2 regions of the Robertmurraya sp. DFI.2.37 genome follow, and region 1 is predicted to be linked to the other one. Evidence: riboswitches for the same ligand, from Rfam matches in the RefSeq annotation. Region 1 holds a riboswitch; the other holds the start of a gene.

Region 1 (8,039 bases):
TTTCAATTTCCCCACCGAAATCACTCCTTTAGCTTTATACTTATGATTCTATCAAATAAAAAACTGTGTGAGTAAGGAATCGTACGCATTCCTCACTTACACAGTTAATATTACACTCCCTCAAGTTGATAAAAAAGCATTTGAATTTATTTATGCAGACTGTAGACAAACTCGAAGGATTTCAGTTTGCCTACAGTCTTTTTCTTCTAAAATAAAATTATGATAGATAGTATAGGTTGATTATAACGAAGGGTGGCGCTTTCCGGGGCCGAGCCGAGCCGCTTCCCTTGTTGCGCTTAGTCCAGGGTCTCGACTTTCCCGCTTTTCCCGCCGGAGCGACAGCTCTGAAGAAGCTCACCGCCTGCCCCGCGGAAAGCAAGTGCCCGGAGCGCAAATCAACGGATTATTACAGCCAACTATCCAAAAATGACAAAAGCCATCGCGAGGTTGCCTCTCGATGGCTTTTGTCGACACTCTGAATGTATTTATGTTTACATTTCCTATTTGAAATTCTTCTAAAACCAAATGACGGTTCGTTTTTTAGCATATAGTGGCGCAAGTATAAATCAACTTAACTTGACAGTTATAGATATTTAAATTGAAATAAGAGAGGGGCAAATATATATGCATCCTCTCTTTATTTGTCAATTCAGATCGTACCTACGGCCTTTTATAAGATATGCTGCACTTTCAGCAATATTGGTAATATGATCAGCAGTTCTTTCGAGATAACGATTGATAAATAATAATTGTACGAGCTGATTTGTTTCTTCAGGATGCTCACTTAAATAAGTGGTTAATTTCTTGTACGTTTCATTGCTGAAATCGTCGACCACATCATCCATATCACCAACTTCTTTTGCCAGTACAATATTCTCATCAATAAATGATTGCAGAGCCTTTTGCAACATATTTATGCATGCATCCTTCATTGATTCAAGTTGTGTCAATGAGATTAAAGAATGCCCACTGCCTATTTTTATGGCAGACTTAGCAATATTTACTCCAAAGTCAGCAATCCTTTCTATCTCTGAGGAAATTTTTATAGCTCCAATAATTTTACGTAAATCTCTTGCCACTGGTTGTTCTTTAACAGTAAGCCAAATGGCGATTTGATTAATTTCTTCTTCGAGATCATCAATTTCATTATCCTCTTCAATGACTCTTAAAGCTAATTCGATATCCTGTGTTTGAAAAGCGCTAAAAGCTTTTTCTAATGACAATATTGCCAATTCTCCCATTTCTGTCATCTTTGTTTGCAATTCTTGCAGGCTGTTTTCAAAATTTTCACGAACGACCATTATTTTGCCTCCCCTTATCCAAATCGACCAGTCACATAATCCTCGGTTCTTTGGTCATTTGGCACTGAAAAAATCTTACTTGTCTCATCAAACTCAATAATTTCTCCACTTAAGAAAAAAGCAGTCCGATCTGATACACGTGCTGCCTGTTGCATATTGTGAGTAACAATAACAATCGTATAGTCATTTTTCATTGTTGTGATTAATTCTTCAACTTTTAACGTGGAAATGGGATCTAATGCAGATGTTGGTTCATCCATTAAGATGATATCTGGTTTCATGGCGATCGCTCTTGCTATACAAACCCTTTGTTGCTGACCACCTGAAATTCCAAGTGCAGAACTTTTCAGCCGGTCCTTAACTTCATCCCAAATCGCTGCACCACGTAAGCTTTCTTCAACAATCTTATTTAACTTCGATTTATTTTTGATCCCTTGCATACGTGGACCATACGCAACATTATCAAAAATGCTCATTGGAAATAGATTAGGCTTTTGAAAAACCATTCCAACTTTTGTACGCAGTTTAATTACATCATTTGAGCGATAAATGTCATCACCGTCAATGATGATTTCTCCGTTGATCTTTACACTGTCAATCAGGTCATTCATACGATTTAATGTGCGCAAAAACGTTGATTTTCCACATCCAGAAGGGCCGATTAAAGCAGTTACCTCTTTTTCTTTAATATCAATTGATACATCATATAGTGCTTGCTTGTCTCCATAAAATAAGTTTAAGTCTTTTACACTAATTTTCGTTTGTTTCTTAAGGGTACTATCTGCGGTTATTTCTTCGCTTAATTGTTTTCTCTCCACAAATGTCGTATTCAAGTACCTCACCTCTTTTTAATAGTCGGCCTTATTTAATTTCTTCGATATGAATGTCGCTGAGAAATTAAGAATTAAAATAATCACAATGAGAACAATTCCAATCGCTGCAGCAAGTTCAATATCTCCAGCTTCTTGGGTCACTAAAAAAGAGTGAACCGTCAATGTTCTCGCAGATGAGAAAATGCTCGAAGGCATTGCAGCAACGGTTCCGGCTGTTAAAAAGATAGCAGCGGATTCTCCGATAATTCTTCCCATCGAAAGAATGAGTCCAGATAATATACCGGGCATAGCACTTGGCAAAATGACCTTGTATAATGTTTGAAGTTTAGTTGTACCTAATGCGAGTGAGCCTTCACGGTATGTTCGAGGGACTGTCTTTAACGATTCTTCTGTTGTCCGAATAATTACTGGTAATACAATAATTGTTAAGGTTAATGATGCAGCAATGATAGACATACCTAATTTCAGCGTGGTGACAAAAAATACAGCGCCGAATAATCCATATATTATAGACGGAATGCCTGTTAAGCTTTCTGTTGCAAACCGGATTAATCGAACTAATTTGCCTTGTTTGGCATATTCCTGCAGGTATACTGCAGAAAGAATTCCAATAGGTGTCGCAATGATAAGAGAGATGGCAATTGTATATATTGTTGTGACGATCATTGGCCATATTCCACCATCACCTGATGGAGAGTAATCTCCAAATATAAAATTAAAGCTAATCAAACCAATGCCTTTATAAAAGATGTAACCGACAATTGTAACAAGTACTGCAACTGTTAAGAAAGCTGCAAACCAAAGCAGAGTAAGTAATATGTTGTCCTTCAGCTTTCTCAACTTAATTTCCACCTTTCGAGCTAATTCTAGCCAATGTAAAATTCAAGATTAGAATAAATGAGAACAAAACAATTCCTGTTGCAAATAACATCTCTTGATGCGTTCCAAAAGCATAACCCATTTCTAAGGCAATATTGGTCGTTAGTGGACGGACACTGTCTGTTAAACTGGTTGGTATAATTAAGCTATTACCTGCAACTAATATAACTGCCATTGTTTCACCTATTGCTCTACCCATTCCAAGAACAATTGCAGTCATGATGCCAGACCTTGCTGCTGGTACAACAACTTTAAAGATGGTCCCTATAGGGGAAGCACCTAAAGCTAAAGAGCCTTCTCTGTAAGTTTTGGGTACTGCTCGTATTGATGTTTCTGCAACAGTAACAACTGTAGGTAGCATCATAATCGCTAGAACAAGAATTACCGCAATTAAGCTTTGACCTTTAATTAACCCTAAATGGTTTTGCAAAAAAGGAACAATGATAGCAAGTCCAAAAACTCCATATAAAACGGAAGGGATTCCAGCTAAAAGCTGTACGGCCGGTGAGATGATTTTAGCTATACTTTTTGGTGCAATTTCTGCTAAAAAAATGGCTGTTAGTAAGCCGATAGGTACACCAATGATTAAGGCACCAATGGTTGCATATAAAGAAGCTACAATCATGGGGAGAATGCCGAATTTATCTTCGCTCGGAACCCAGTCGCTTCCAAATAGAAAATCCAAAAAGCGATAACCTTCTGCAATAAATGGGTGGGCACCTTTATAAAATACAAATCCTATAATCAGTAATAAACTAATGACAGAAAGAAGTGCACAAAACAAGAATAAATTCCCTGAAAATTTTTCCAACCTATATTTTCTTTTGTTGGACTTTCCGATTTTTTCTGTTTCTTTTTTTAACGGTTGGCTTGTCATCCCTTTGACCTCCAATATTGCTTATCCGAAATGAACGTTTCTTATTTTACGGGGATCGCTCCTGTCTCCGCAGCAATCTTTTGCCCTTCTGAACTTAAGATATAATCAATAAATTTTTGACCTTCTTCTGTAAGACTCTCTTCTTTATGGACAAATAAGAATGGGCGAGCTAAGCTGTATTTTTGAGCAAGGACATTTTCTGCAGTTGCCTCCACTCCATTAACATTCAGTGTAGATACAGATTCATCTATATACTCAAATGAAATAAATCCAACTGCGTGTTTATTGGTTGCCACGGTAGTTTTAATATTCCCATTTCCACTTGCCACTATAGCGTTTTTGATTAATTCTCCTGAAGAATAGCCAACAATTTCTTGAAAGGCATCACGGGAGCCTGAACCATCCTCACGGGAGACGACGACAATCTCCAAGTCATCTCCCCCAAGATCCTTCCAATTGGTAATTTTTCCGGTGAAAATGTCTTTTATCTGTTCGGTTGTCAAATCTTTCACTTTGTTACTTGGATGAGTGACTACGACTATCCCATCATAGGCGATGATAGTTTCTTGTAAACGTGCTTTCTCTTCTTCCTTCAATTCTCGAGATGACATGCCAATTTCTGAGACATCATTGATGGCATTTGTAATACCAGCAGACGAACCTATCTGATTTATTTCTATCTTAATATCATCTATTTCCTCATATTTTTCAGCTAATTTCTCAGCTAGTGGTCCAACTGAGGTAGAACCTGAAATTGATAATGTATGTGCATGGTGAGCAGAGTCTCCCATTTTTTCTTCTTTTTTTACCCCGCATGCAGATAATAATAAGGCAAAGCAGAGCATCAATCTTGCCATTTTTATTTTGTATCCCAATCTTATACCCCCAAAAAGTTATCTGACTTTCAGTTGCCTTTATTTTGTCCCAATGTAAAGAATATCGATACTTTGTAAATTGAACGTTAATGATTTGTAAAGGTTTTGTAAATGTTATAGTGGGAAATTTCAATTAAAAAGAAAATAACTATATTTTTGTCATTCAATAAATATTCAAAAGTATTTAATTGAAAGTATTTCGAGCAAAAATCATCGTGAAGAATTTAAGTTTGTCCAATTTCAAAATAATTATGTTTACTCTATTAAAATTAAAGTTGGATATATTATTTTGCTATAAAATGTATTTACAAAACAGAATTTGCTATATTAAAATAATTGAGTGTTTTTGTTAAAAATGATGAGTATGTAATAAGAACACACTGTTTTGCTGAGTTTCCATATAGGAAAGCGGGGGAACCAATTTGTGCATTTTGCACTTGGGGTGAATCCTTTTTTATTAAAAGGTAGGGTATTACTCTTCATCCGAATCCGACAGCTAACCCCGTAAGCATTAGGAGAGAGAATTGATGAGCAGTTGATCACGAATCATCCTCTTTCGTGATTTTTATTTTCTCCAAATGCAATGCTTCCATAATATCCTTCAGCATCCTTTTTCTAGTAGTAATCGAATCAATTTTATACTCAACGAATAACTTAGTATTACCTAAATATTCGTCTAGAACGGAAAATGAGATTGATTCAAGAAACTTATTTCAAGGAGGTCATTTATGTCGCAAACTAAAAAAATTTTAATCGGTTTAGGTCTAGGAGCAATTGTTGGATTAGTAGTAAATCTTTTGGGTTCGGAAATATTCAAGTTTATCGATACGTATTTATTTGGACCGTTAGGAACTATATTCATTAATTTGATTAAAATGCTTGTTGTACCAATTGTCTTTTTTTCAATTGTCTTAGGCGTAACAGGGTTAGGAGATCCAAAAAAACTTGGAAGAATCGGCTTTAAAGCGATTAGTTACTTTCTTTGTACGACAGCGATTGCGTTAACCATTGGGATCATGCTAGCTCTTGTTGTTCAACCTGGGGCAGGTGGCGGTTTTGATCTGTCTATTGCTGAAAGTGAAGGGAAACAGTTTGTAGATGCTAAGGCACCGCCATTTATCGACACATTATTAAAAATGATCCCTTCGAATCCTGTAGCTGCAATGGCTGAAGGAGAGATGCTTCAAATCATTGTCTTTTCAGTATTCATAGGTTTTGCACTCACTGTTCTAGGGGATAAAACTAAAGGGGTTTTAAATTTAATGGAACAAGGAAATGAGATCATGATGTATCTCGTTAATCTTGTTATGAAAACAGCACCGTATGGCACTTTTGGGCTGATTGCATCAGCGATTGGGAGCCAAGGTTTTGCAGCATTTAAAGCAATGGGATTATATTTTGTCGTCGTATTAGGGGCCCTTTTAATTCATTCCGTTTTTACTTACGGAGGCACCGTATTATTTTTAGCAAAACGCAATCCTGTTCAATTTTTTACAGGTTTTTTCCCAGCCATGACGGTAGGCTTCAGTACATCAAGTAGTAATGCTACATTACCTGTTTCAATGAAAACTGCTCAAACAAATCTAAGAGTACCCGAATCGATTAGCAGCTTTGTTCAACCATTAGGGGCGACGATCAATATGGATGGTACAGCAATCATGCAAGGGGTCGCAACCATATTTATTGCACAAGTATACGGGATAGAATTAACCATTGTGCAAATTATTACCGTTATTTTGACAGCAGTGCTAGCAAGTGTTGGAACTGCAGGTGTTCCTGGTGTCGGTCTCATCATGCTTGCCATGGTATTAAGCTCTGTTGGATTACCAGCAGAAGGTATTGCCCTTATTATTGGCATTGACCGCTTGTTAGATATGACACGTACAGCTGTTAATATAACAGGTGATGCAGCGTGTGCTGTATATATTGCAGAAACAGAAAAGAAGCACTTAGAGCCTAAAGTGTAGAAATTTAATAATCAAACTTTAGTCTTTTTACACATTATGAGCCCTATTGGGGTTAAGGTGCAGAGATTAAGTTTTCTTTGAGACTCTTCTATTACATCTTTCAAGAAGAGTCTCTTTTCATGTTATGATATAAGTATCAATAAATATTTATATTCACCTTATTTATATTAGGGCGATTAAATATGTAAGGGAGCAAGGGAAATATGAAAGATTTGAGTGCACAAGATATACTCAATTTGATGGAGCAAGAGAATGTTTTTTTTCTTTACTTATATACGCCTTTATGTGGTACCTGTCAGGTGGCAGGAAAAATGCTAGAAATTGTGGAGAAACTATTTCCAAATGAAACTTGGGGAAAATGTGATTTGAATTATATTCCTAATTTTGCTTTAGAGTGGGAGGTTGAAAGTGTACCATGTTTATTGCTCTTTAATGAGTCGCGCATTATGAAAAAGGTTTACGCTTTTCATTCAGTACCTTATTTGTATGAACTAATTAAAGAAACGGTTTAAAGCTATGAGCGAAAAACAGTGTGACGAAAGGCAGCCCCCTTTTTGACACACTGTTTTTAATTTTGCAATTTTTTGTTTACTTTTATGTTGGCAAGGATTATGATATTTAGGAATGCGAAATAAGCTAAAGGAGTAGCATCATATGCCCTTTTTTCAAGAGTGGTCTTCACAAATTAAAAGCTACAATCATAATATTAAACTCGCGATTTTAGCTAATGTTTTTGCTCAAATTGGGTTTGGTATTTTTATGGTCATTTATAATTTTTACATTCGTGAACTTGGTTATGGAGAACAAGTAAATGGCCAAGTTATTTCTTTGACATCATTAGCAACCGCGCTGATTCTAGTCCCAGCTGGAATGATAAGTGATCGTCTTGGCCGTAAAAAGGTCATGCTAGTGGGCAGTATTCTCACTGGAATGGTTTTAGTGCTAAGAGGGGTTTTCGAAGCCCAAAGCCTGCTGCTCATGTTAGCTTTCGTTACCGGATTAACGATGGCTTTTATTCAAGTTTCATCGATACCATGGCTTGCAGAGAATTCCAAATCCTTTCAACGAGTTCATCTTTTTAGCATCTATTCAGCGGTAATGACAGGTTCAAGCGTCATTGGAAATCTGTTTGGGGGAATCTTTACTGATCTTTTTTCATTGTTTCTATCTCCGCTTATGAGCATTAGATTAACACTTATTTTAGCAGGCCTATTTTATTTCTTTTCATTCATTCCAATCGTAAAGTTTAAAGAAACACGAGAAATTAAAAAAGAGAAAAAAATCCCTTTAAAAGAGAAGATGCAGCA
Region 2 (11,089 bases), on a different contig from region 1:
TTGTAAATTCAATTAGCCTCATACATACTCTCCTTTGTATAATCAACTTTGACTATTTTATCAAAATCAAAGCCATTTAAAATGGCTTTGTTATTTTTGTTCAATAATGGCAATAGTAGCCTCAATAAGCTTAATCTGCGATTCAATCATTTCAAACATATGATTAAACACCACATTGGTTAATTGTGGAATTTCTCCTTGCAATGCTTTTTCTTTCTCTGTTAGGCCACTCTTGACAGCTTGAGATTCAAGGATTAATTTTTCCTTATTTTTCGTTAGTTGTTCAATCGCTTCATCCTTAGGAAGTTGATAAGCAAGAGAAATCCCAGAATATAAATCAGTGGGATAATTCACCTTTGAACTGCCAAGACACTCTAAGGCTAATTCTTTTTGATAGGCCTCTCCACTAGGTGTAATTTTATAAATAGCTTTTTGTCGGTGACCGCTACTTTCAATACTGGCCACTTCAATATACCCCTCTTTCTCAAGCTTTTTGAGAGCATTGTATATCGAGCCCGGCAATACCCCAGCCCATCTTTGTGCATCATTCAATTCAAGCATCGATTTAATTTCATAACCTGACATTCGCTGTATACTGAGCATTGCTAATACTAATAGTTTCGTCACTAAAATTACTCCTTTGTTTATTCAACGTTGAATATATAAAGAAGTATAAACAACTATTCCATGATTGTCAACAACTGAGGATTGTTTTATCTCTTTTCAATGCAGGCTTCAAACTAAACTAACAACACTCGGTATCCTGAACGTAGTCCCAATGTAAGGGTGCCAAAACCGGAAAGAACAGAGCAAACATCTCTGAAAATAATAGAGGGGATATAAATGAATAACGGGTGGGTAGTTAAAAGTGAACTAATTTCTTATGAGAAACAAAGTTCAAGCTAAAAATATGAGGCTGTCTATCGGTAGAAAGTCAAAAGGATATTCTTTAGAGGCACATGTTTTCTTTTGTTGCTTTATTTACAATTATCCCCCTTTTCTATATCAAATCTGAGAACGCCTGTCATTCTTCCATTTTTAAAAACGCACACAAAGATTCCCTAAATGCTCTTAAAAAAAAATTGCCCTAAACAGTATTTACAATTCATATTTCGAGGAGTATATTACTCATATAATTTAATTTTTATCATCTTAATCGCTGAATCCGAAAGGAACGGGGGAACCAATTTGTAGCAGTTAAATGCTACTTGGGGTGAATCCTTTTAAAGGTAGGGTTACTTCTTGACCCGAATCCGACAGCTAACTTCGTAAGCGTTGAGGAAGGGTGATTAAACTTGTGAGCCTAGCAAACTGACCACAGGGTTTCCCCCTGTGGTTTTTCTGATGGAAAAAAATAACAATCGAGGAGAATTGAAAAATGAGAAAAAAATCATTTGCAGTCTTCGGCCTTGGGCGCTTTGGTGGAACGATTGTAAAGGAATTTTACAAAATGGGCGTGGAAGTAATTGCGATTGATAAAGATGAGGCTAAAGTTAACGAATTCTCTAAATATGCAACATATGCAGTTTGTTTAGATGTGATAGATGAAACAACGATAAATAGTCTAGGCATTCGGAATGTTGATCATGCCTTTGTTTCCTTTGGAGACAATTTGCAAACAAGTATATTAACATCTTTAATATTGAAAGAAATCGGGATCCCGGTTGTTTGGGTTAAGGCGCAAAATGACTATCATTCGAAGGTTCTTAAAAAGATCGGAGTAGATCGGGTAATTCATCCGGAACGTGATGTTGCCCGAAGAATTGCTCATCATATTGTATCTGAAAAAATGATTGATTTTATTGAGTTATCTAAAGAGCATAGCATGGTTGAAATGATTGCCACTAAAAAAATTGCCGGCCGCAACTTAAGCGAGATTAATGTTCGTTCTAAATACGGATGCACAATTGTTGCGATTCAACGTCAAGCCACATTTATTATCTCTCCATCGGCAGATGAAGTGATTGCAGAAGGAGATGTGTTAATTGTGATTGGACATAATCAAGATATTGCCGTATTTGAAGAAAAAGGTGTCTAATTATGAAGTATAAAAATATTCACTTCAATCCGTCTCAACTACTCGTACTAGTTTTTTTATTTTTTATCATTATCGGTACAGCGCTGCTTAAATTGCCTTTTGCGACAACTGAATCTATTAACCTTATCGATGCACTTTTTACAGCAACTTCCGCGATGACAGTGACTGGACTCGCAGTGGTTGATACGGGCTCGATGTACACGATCTTTGGGCAGCTAGTCATACTAGCGCTCATTCAAGTGGGTGGATTAGGGATTATGTCTTTTGCTGTTCTAATCTATATGGCCTTAGGAAAAAAAATTGGATTTAAACAAAGAATGGTTGTTCAACAAGCCCTTAACCAAACTACTTTAGGGGGAATTATAAAATTAGTAAAAAGACTATTTATCTATTCGATTACGATTGAAATAATAGCAATGTTATTTCTTGCGATTAGATGGGTTCCTGAATTCGGCTGGAAACACGGATTGTATTACAGTTTTTTTCACTCTATCTCAGCTTTTAACAATGCTGGATTTTCAATATGGACTGATAGTTTAACAGGATATGTCGGAGATCCTATCGTAAATCTAGTCATCACTTTTCTTTTTATCATTGGCGGGATTGGTTTTACCGTATTAGCAGACATATGGGATAAGCGGAGATTTAAAAATTTACACCTCCATTCCAAGCTGATGATCATCGGAACACTGGTAGTAAACTTAATAGCCATGATGATTATCTTCTCTCTCGAATACAATAATCCAAGCACACTTGGGGCGTTGTCTTCATTAGGAGATAAAATTTGGGCAGCCTATTTTCAAGCGGTAACGCCGCGTACAGCAGGATTCAATTCGTTAGATATAGGTAGCTTACATGAAGGTACGATAACACTTATGCTTCTTTTAATGTTTATAGGAGCCGGGAGTGCATCGACCGGAGGTGGAATTAAACTTACAACCTTCTTAGTTATCGTATTCTCTGTTATTACTTTTTTAAGAGAAAAGCAAAGGATAACGGTCGGAAGAAGATCCATTAAAGAAAAGGTGGTTTTTCGCTCTTTGGCTATTTTAACCATCAGTGCTTCCTTTATTTTTTTAGCCATCTTTACCTTAAATATAACTGAACCGCTGCCTTTTTTGAAATTACTGTTTGAAGTCATTTCCGCCTTCGGGACTGTAGGCCTATCGATGGGAATCACAGCGGAATTATCAACGATTGGAAAATTGATTATTATTTTTGTTATGTTTTTTGGTAAGCTAGGTCCACTTACTCTAGCATTTTCTTTAGCGCGACCGGAAATTGAAAAAATAAAATACCCTAGTGAGGATGTTCTAACTGGTTAACCTCATTTTTTAAAAGTAAAAATGGGCTGACTCGATAGATATGATATGCTCCCCTTAAGATAAAACAGGTTTTTATTTGTCTATCTAAGGGAAAGCATATTAATTGGATGTCAGCCCTTCTTGCTTTTTTATCTAACATTTTTATGGGAGCCATCACAATTAGGCATTTTTTTGGATAATCCACAAATACAATCTTTTAAGCCTTTTCCCATAAGAATACGTTCGATTGATTTTTCAATTCTTGTCTCACGAGTTTTCGATTGCTTTGCTTGAGAGAAATACTGGAGATACCCCTTTTGTCTTCCTGGCGTTAAAGATGCAAAAGCCACTTTCAAGTCAGGCAATTCAGCGAATTTTTTCTCCAATTCTTCAGGGACGCTAAATTCGTTTTTCTCCTTTAAGGCTACTTCCAATCCAGCCTTTTCAACTTCAATCGCCTCGTTTATATACTCTTTTATGATAAGCGCTGATTCAACGATTTCTGGAAGATTCGTAAAACGAAGCTGGCGTGCAGCTTGCACATTCTCCGTTTGTTGAATCAGAATGCCGTGCTTATCTTTTAATAAAGCCCCTTTATGAAAGAGAATCGCACAATATTCCTTGAATCCATGGAATAAAAAGATATTCTTTCCATTGAGCGTGTAACAAGGGTGCATCCACTTAAAATCCTCTCTCAATCCGCTTGCGAGAGCAATCTCCCGCAACTTCATGAATTCCTCTTTCCACTGCATAGCTTTACTCAAAAACTCATCAACCTTTGGATTACGCGTTGTCATGTCGAGACACCACTCTTCTTTCTAGTTAAGAGACTCAGATGATTTATCGCCAAAATTTAGGATAATCAGCCTTATCTTCTATATTAAATTCAATCATTTTCTCCAATAGCTCGTAGTGAACAGGCTCAGTCCATTGAATTCGAAACAACCCTTTCGTTGCACTATATCCAGCCTGCGCAATATCATCTGCAAATTGCTCTATACCAGCTTCTTCAGGTGATATGCTCAGGTGCTTCTTTGCTATCGATAAACCGATGATGTAAGTGCCATGGTCAGAGAACATCGGTGTATTCCACTTGAATTCCGGTTTTAAATTAGGATATCTTTCTGCTATCCATGTTAAAATAGCTTCAGTTCGTTCTCGATGCTCAGGATGATCAATACCTGCTAAATACTTTTCAAATATCTTGATACTTTCCCTCATAAAAAAGCTAGCCCCTTTGTCATTATAAATTAGCTGAAAAAATGCACTATATGCTTATCTATTTCCTACTATATATTTTACTGCCTTACCAGTCAAAACGGCTTTCTAACAAAAAGAAGCCTCTCGCTTAAAGCGAGAGGTCTTCTCAAGCATCAGCCCCATTAATTACGCGGATCAACATAATCTGGATAATCCGTTATGATCGCATCAACGCCCATTTCAAATAAGAAATCTGCCGCTTCTGGCGTCCGTACTGTCCATGAACCAATTTTCATTCCAAGGGCGTGCACTTGCTCTACCATTTCTTTTGTTACAATGCCGTAGCTTGGGTTAAACCAGTCTGCATAGGTTGAAAACTCCTGCAAAGCTTCGACCGTCGTATCTGCACGATTAGATGTTAAGACACCAATCGGAATTCGTGGGAGAAGCTCATTCACCTTCTTTACCGATTCAAAATTAAAAGATTGAATGATGATTTTATTATTTTTCGGTTTATCCATGTTACGCTTTTTTAATGCCTCGGCTACTTGTTCTTCAATTCCTGGGTAAAGCTCAGGTGCCTTCAATTCTACTAAAATTCCAATTTTCCCACGATAACGATCGAGGATTTCATCGAAAGTCGGGATTAACTCTCCCGCAAATTCTGACCCAAACCAGCTTCCTGCATCAAGTTTGCGAAGCTGCTCCAAAGTTAATTCTCCAACTCTTCCCGTTCCATTTGTTGTGCGGTTCACAGTTGTATCATGAATCAATACCAGTTCACCATCTTTACTTCTTTGCACATCGATTTCGATATAGTCCGCCTTCATATCAACTGCTAAATCGAAAGCAGCAATCGTATTTTCAGGGGCATAGCCTGATGCACCACGATGTGCAACATTATCGACCTTTTTTCTCTCCCCTTCTGTTATGCCATCCGCAAAAGCCTGACTAAATGGGGTCAAAAACAATGTCAACGCAACCCCTGTCCCTATCAACCATTTTTTACTCAAGTGAACCATCTCCTATCTAGAAATTGTATTCAACTGTATTCTAGAAAAGGGATGTTAAACTAGTATAGAGATATATTTATGGCTTCATAAAGACTATATGAACAAAACTCCGCCTTCTTTCTTACGTTTTTTTACAAACTTTGCGTAAAATTGCTAGAATGGGTACACTTTACTGCTGCTTATTCCTTATATAACCCGGCATTCAATTGATATTTGTACAGCAAAAATTGAAAATATATATTATTAGGTATACTTGAAATCTATTAACTGCTTTTAGCTTACTCCGTAACCTAAAAGAATATCCTCTGCAGAAATCAATTGGAATGCAAAAAAAATAGTTAATGTCACATTGACTCTTGCTTATTACAAAGACTGTTTAAAAGGAATCTTCATTGAATCATTTCAAAATGAGGCAAGGAAGCGATTCCTTGCTCACTAAAACAGAACTCACTGCGTCACTGTTACAAAAAGTGTTCCCCTAACATATCCGTTTGCTGCAATGGAGAATTCGTAAATTCCAGGTGGATAATCACGTCCTTCAACATCCAATATGATCTTGCCTGCTTCTATCGTATTGAGCTTGTATTTCCCAAGCCATCTTTTATGTGTCATATCCCAAATATCCGTAATACTTTCACGCCATTTTGGGTCATCTACAAAAGTAGCTTGGAATATATTCACGCCGATAACTTCTCCTGTTAAAACTGGAGGTTGAGGGGGCATTGGAACTTCCAATAATACCATTGCCGGTGGGTATCCAGTTGCATGAAAAGAAAGAGTGTAAGTACCTGGAACATAATAGTAGGATTTTAAGTTTATGCGTAATTTCCCTGGTATACTTCTATCTACCTCACTCAGATGAATGGGGGTCCCAGTCGTTTCATTATATACATTAGTGATGTTATTTCTCCATTCTGCATTATCTAGGAAAATGAAATCGAATATATTTGGTTCAACGATTTCCACAGTTAATTCAGGCGATTTAGGCTCTGGTATTTCGGGCTCTGGTATCTCTACCTCAACTGATACATTATCGTATCCTTGAGCTTGAAGAAAGAAACTTACCTTTCCTGAAAGAGATGTCGAACCAAGATTTACAATCACTTTCCCCGGCTGACTCACATCTATTTTTTCACGAAGATAGTATTGACGGTTTGTGTTATCGTACACTAGATCTATTCTATTTCTCCAATCCGGATTATCATAAAATTCAAAGACCATTTCATTGTTTTCTGTCACATAGGCAGATACTACATTAGGTGGCAAGTCATACTCTGGTATTTCCACAAAAAATTCTGCCCGTTCATACCCACTAGCGTCAACAGAGAACCCATGCCTTCCTGGCCCATAAGATTTACCTTCCACATTTAAAATCAATTTGCCTTTTTCCGTTGTTAGCTTTGATTTTCCAATCCACTTTTCATTTGTGATATCCCAAATATCTGTTATACTCTCTCTCCATTCTGGATCGTCAGGAAAAGTGGCTTGAAAGAGCTCTGGACCAATTGCCTCACCCATGAGTGTTGGTGGTTTGAAAGGTTCTGGCTTTTCAATCGCTATTCTCACAGGTTCATAGCCTTCTGCTTCTATTCGAAATATATGGATACCAGTATCATAAACATATCCAGTTTGTTTTATCGTAATTTTACCATCCTGGCTTGTATCAATTTCACCCATATATATCGATCGATTTTGGGTCTCATTGTATACATACCTCACGTTTTCACGCCAAGCCGGATCATCTTCAAACTCAATAACAAATTGATTTGTACCTGTGACATAGCCTCTCACTACAGGTGCATCCTTTAGTTTTGGCACGTTTACAGTAAGGACTGCATCCTCATAACCTTCTGCTTTAATTAAAAATTCGTAGGTGCCCGGTTGATAGGTCCTGCCTTCCACATTCAAAGTCAATTTGCCTTCTTCTGTTGTGGTAAGCTTTGTTTTTCTAATCCATCTCTCATTAGCTACATCCCAAACATCTGTTATACTTTCTCTCCATTTTGGGTCATCAGCAAAAGATGCTTGAAACTGTTGCGGGCTAAGTACTTCGCCTGTTAAATTTGGTGGAATTAATACCGACTCTAGTATTTCTATTATAAACTTTGCAGGTTCATATCCCTCAGCATCTATACGGATTGTATAGTTACCCGGCGTAAAATCTACTTTCGAAAGATCCATGATGATGATTCCGGGATTACTTGTATCGACATATGAAAGTGGAATGGATGAACCATTTGTTTCATTAACAATGGCAATAATGCTTTCTCTCCAGTCACGGTGTTCCTCAAAAGTGACTTCGAATAGTTGTCCATTCAATAATTTCCCTGTCAAAGCAGGGGACTTTCCCCTAATATTATTGACAACTTTTACTTCAATCGGAGCTGAAACAACACCATACTCATTTATTGTGGATAATGTAATAGTATCGTCCTCTTGTAAATCAATATCTGCCATAGAGTATGTAATCTCTTCATTTTCTAATCCTTTTAATGGAATGGATATGACATGAATGTTATTCACATCAATTTGAAGAGAAGTAGCACCTGAGTTAATGGCCCCAGTAGCAGTAAATATAATTTCTCCTCTTATGTCTACACCTGGATCTAAATCATTGAATCTTACATTCTCTATTGGCTTTACTTCATAAGCATATACAACCTCAACTTCCGAGTGAGCAGAAACTTTGGCATTTCTGTGCATGACAACTACTTTTTTTACTTTAGCATTATTCGGGATTGAAACTTCTGCAGCATCTTGAACATAGACAAGGTCAATTAAACTAGAACCATCAATTGCGATATTACCATTATTGCTGATTGTTAAAATTCCCATTCTCCCATGGTTCACAAAGTGAGAAATATTTGAGTCGGAGATATCCACGTTATTTAGTTCTCCATAATTTACGAAAGAATTTCCTGAAACATCTTTTATATACAATGTGCCTAACAATTTTACAGGGTTTTCATACTCGACATCTGCTTTAGGAGTATCAACAACTAAGTCCCCAGTTATTAATCCTTGCTCTGAACCCACTTTGCGAATCTTGACATTTTCTATATTCGATCCCTTAATTGTTAAATCTCTTACTGTATCTACTTCTACATAAATATCCAACTTCGAATCAGTGGTAACGGTTATATCTCCGCCACCTCTCGCCTTGACAACGACAAAGTCATTTCCTCTCGCCACAGCATTTCGAATTGCAGCATCTACTTGCTGCTGGGGAGTTAGAGGTGTAGACCCACCACCGTGAGAAGGTGGCTTCTCTTCCTTTTTTGGATAGCCGATAAAATCACCAATTGTTCGCCCACTCTCTTTTAAAACATATTTCTTGCCTTCAGTTTGAGAAGAAGTGGTCAAAACAACCGTATGATTATCTGTTTTTTCAATATGAACAATTTGTAAATCTGTTATTAAGAAATTTAGTTTTTCAATATCAACATCCGTTTTATACGTTATCTCAACAGAAGTATTACTAATTGCTTTAATCTGCTCAATTTTTTCTGGTCCTTCATAATGATGGACATTATAAATAAACTGTGCTGCTTGAGCACGTGTAACAGGATTTCGAGGTTTAAAACGGCCATTTCCATCCCCCACAACAATTCCATTACTAGCCAAAACTTGAATGTCCTCAGAATAAGGATGTGAATCATCCACATCAGTAAATATCATTTGATTTTCCCGGTTCATCTCCACTTCATAAGTTTTGGCAATTAAATGTGCCAATGTTTGCCGATCTATTACTTGATTAGGATGAAAATATCCACCATTACTCTTAAATATATGGGGAAAGTGTTTTTGTAAAGCAGCCACATGCAAAAAGGCAAATGAGTTTTCAGGTATATCTATAAATGATTGCTTTTCTATACCATCCAGATTTAGTTGAAGGGAGTTAGCCAACATTACTGCCAGTTCTCCACGAGTAATAAATGCTTCTGGCTTGTATGTGCCATCTGTATACCCACGGACAATTCCTTTTTCTTTCATGTAATCTATCGCTTTTTTTGCCCAGTGAAGATCTGACACATCAGTAAAACTACTAGCTAGTCCCTGCATGGGGGATATAGTTGAAACAGCCAATGACGATACAACAAAAGCAGTGATGAGTTTATGTTGTGTTTGTCCCATACTTGATCAATGATTCCTCACTTTCTATGATTAATTTTTGTTTATGATTTTTGTCTCATTTCCCTCTGGGATCTTTCAATATAAGTGAATGGCTTGTGAAACAGGATTTCACAAGAGACAATATTGTTTAATAAAATCTTTTGTTATAATAAAAACTGTGCTCACGATTACCGACTTCGAAATTCAGTTTAATACGGTACATATAGTAGATTAATATCATAGCTGTGCCCATTTATATGAGTGTTGAAACCTTCCACTTACCCTTTTTCTACCTTCTTCTAACACTCCTTTCATTGAACTGGAAAGACCATCTACAAATCTCTTCTTCTAAGGACTTATGACCTATCGCAAAATCAAAATAGAGTATACCAAATAAAGCGTTACACAAACGCAACAGGCTCCACAAATAGAGAGAAAGGGAAGATACTATGGCATTTCTTAACATTAATGATCGAAAGATACACTATGTATTTCATCCAGCTTATGAAAGAAATTCAGAAACACTAGTACTAATTCATGCAAATGCTGTTGATCTGCGCGCATTTGATTGTATACTTCCTTATTTAGGAAATTCGTTTAATATCTTAACCTATGACTTAAGAGGTTATGGTATGAGTGACAATGACACCCCTATTGAAGAATTAGCTATTTCCCACTTCGTCACCGATCTAGAAGCACTTCTGCAGCACTTAAAATTAACGAAAGTACATCTTATTGGCTGGCAGATGGGGGCGCTTATAGGAGCTCGCTACACCTCAAAATATCCTGACCATGTTCTTTCACTGACCCTTATGGCTATGCCTTGCCATCCTCCGCACACGATAGAACAAATAAGAGAACACCGAAGTAAATTAGGAACGGGAAAGAGGCAAATTCCACATGAATACTTAGACACCCATGCTACCACGTTACCAAAAGGACATTCGGAGTTGATAAAACTTCGAAACTACGCCGAGACCATTTCCTTTGATCTTTATAAAAAGGTGATGGATTTAACAGTTAGTGCTGATCCTATCTCAGATATTGAAAAAGTAAGCTGTCCTATTCTTATTCTATCTGGTGTGAAAGACGCATTGTTCCCATCCCACTATTTACAGCACCAAACCTTGCATTTGCGACATTGCCGTTTTATCACCGTTCTGAATGCTTCCAGTTTAATTGTGTTGGACCAGCCACTCGTAATAGCTGAAATGATTCTCGATTTTATTGAAGAGTCTCGCAGCGAAAATCAGATAGAAGACCCCTTTATTCAATCAATGGACAACCAAATTTTAGACTATGTTGCCAAAATTCAAGAAGAGAGTCTGAAAAATTCTGAACGTTCAAATGAGTTGAAAGTGAACTTATTACAACAGTTTCAAGTGTTCATAAATGGGGAAGAGATTACAACTGGATGGAAT

The links. Region 1 has a riboswitch for cyclic di-AMP ahead of PZE06_RS22540 (dicarboxylate/amino acid:cation symporter). Riboswitches for the same ligand answer to the same signal wherever they lie in the genome.
Region 2: another riboswitch for cyclic di-AMP. It lies ahead of PZE06_RS11755 (potassium channel family protein); the one in region 1 lies ahead of PZE06_RS22540 (dicarboxylate/amino acid:cation symporter).

What each region holds. Positions count from the first base shown of each region.
Region 1 is NZ_JARGEJ010000069.1:13,063-21,101, reverse strand. It holds gene phoU (phosphate signaling complex protein PhoU) at 645-1,301, opposite strand; gene pstB (phosphate ABC transporter ATP-binding protein PstB) at 1,316-2,092, opposite strand; gene pstA (phosphate ABC transporter permease PstA) at 2,150-2,974, opposite strand; gene pstC (phosphate ABC transporter permease subunit PstC) at 2,976-3,890, opposite strand; gene PZE06_RS22545 (phosphate ABC transporter substrate-binding protein) at 3,932-4,765, opposite strand; cyclic di-AMP (ydaO/yuaA leader) riboswitch at 5,142-5,292, shown strand; gene PZE06_RS22540 (dicarboxylate/amino acid:cation symporter) at 5,494-6,732, shown strand; gene PZE06_RS22535 (thioredoxin family protein) at 6,936-7,244, shown strand; gene PZE06_RS22530 (MFS transporter) at 7,387-8,039, shown strand, end outside.
Region 2 is NZ_JARGEJ010000018.1:13,358-24,446, reverse strand. It holds gene PZE06_RS11765 (ABC transporter ATP-binding protein) at 1-22, opposite strand, end outside; gene PZE06_RS11760 (PadR family transcriptional regulator) at 91-627, opposite strand; cyclic di-AMP (ydaO/yuaA leader) riboswitch at 1,148-1,290, shown strand; gene PZE06_RS11755 (potassium channel family protein) at 1,379-2,038, shown strand; gene PZE06_RS11750 (TrkH family potassium uptake protein) at 2,041-3,363, shown strand; gene PZE06_RS11745 (YdeI/OmpD-associated family protein) at 3,492-4,139, opposite strand; gene PZE06_RS11740 (iron chaperone) at 4,183-4,563, opposite strand; gene PZE06_RS11735 (glycerophosphodiester phosphodiesterase) at 4,725-5,555, opposite strand; gene PZE06_RS11730 (S-layer homology domain-containing protein) at 6,003-9,689, opposite strand; gene PZE06_RS11725 (alpha/beta hydrolase) at 10,118-11,089, shown strand, end outside.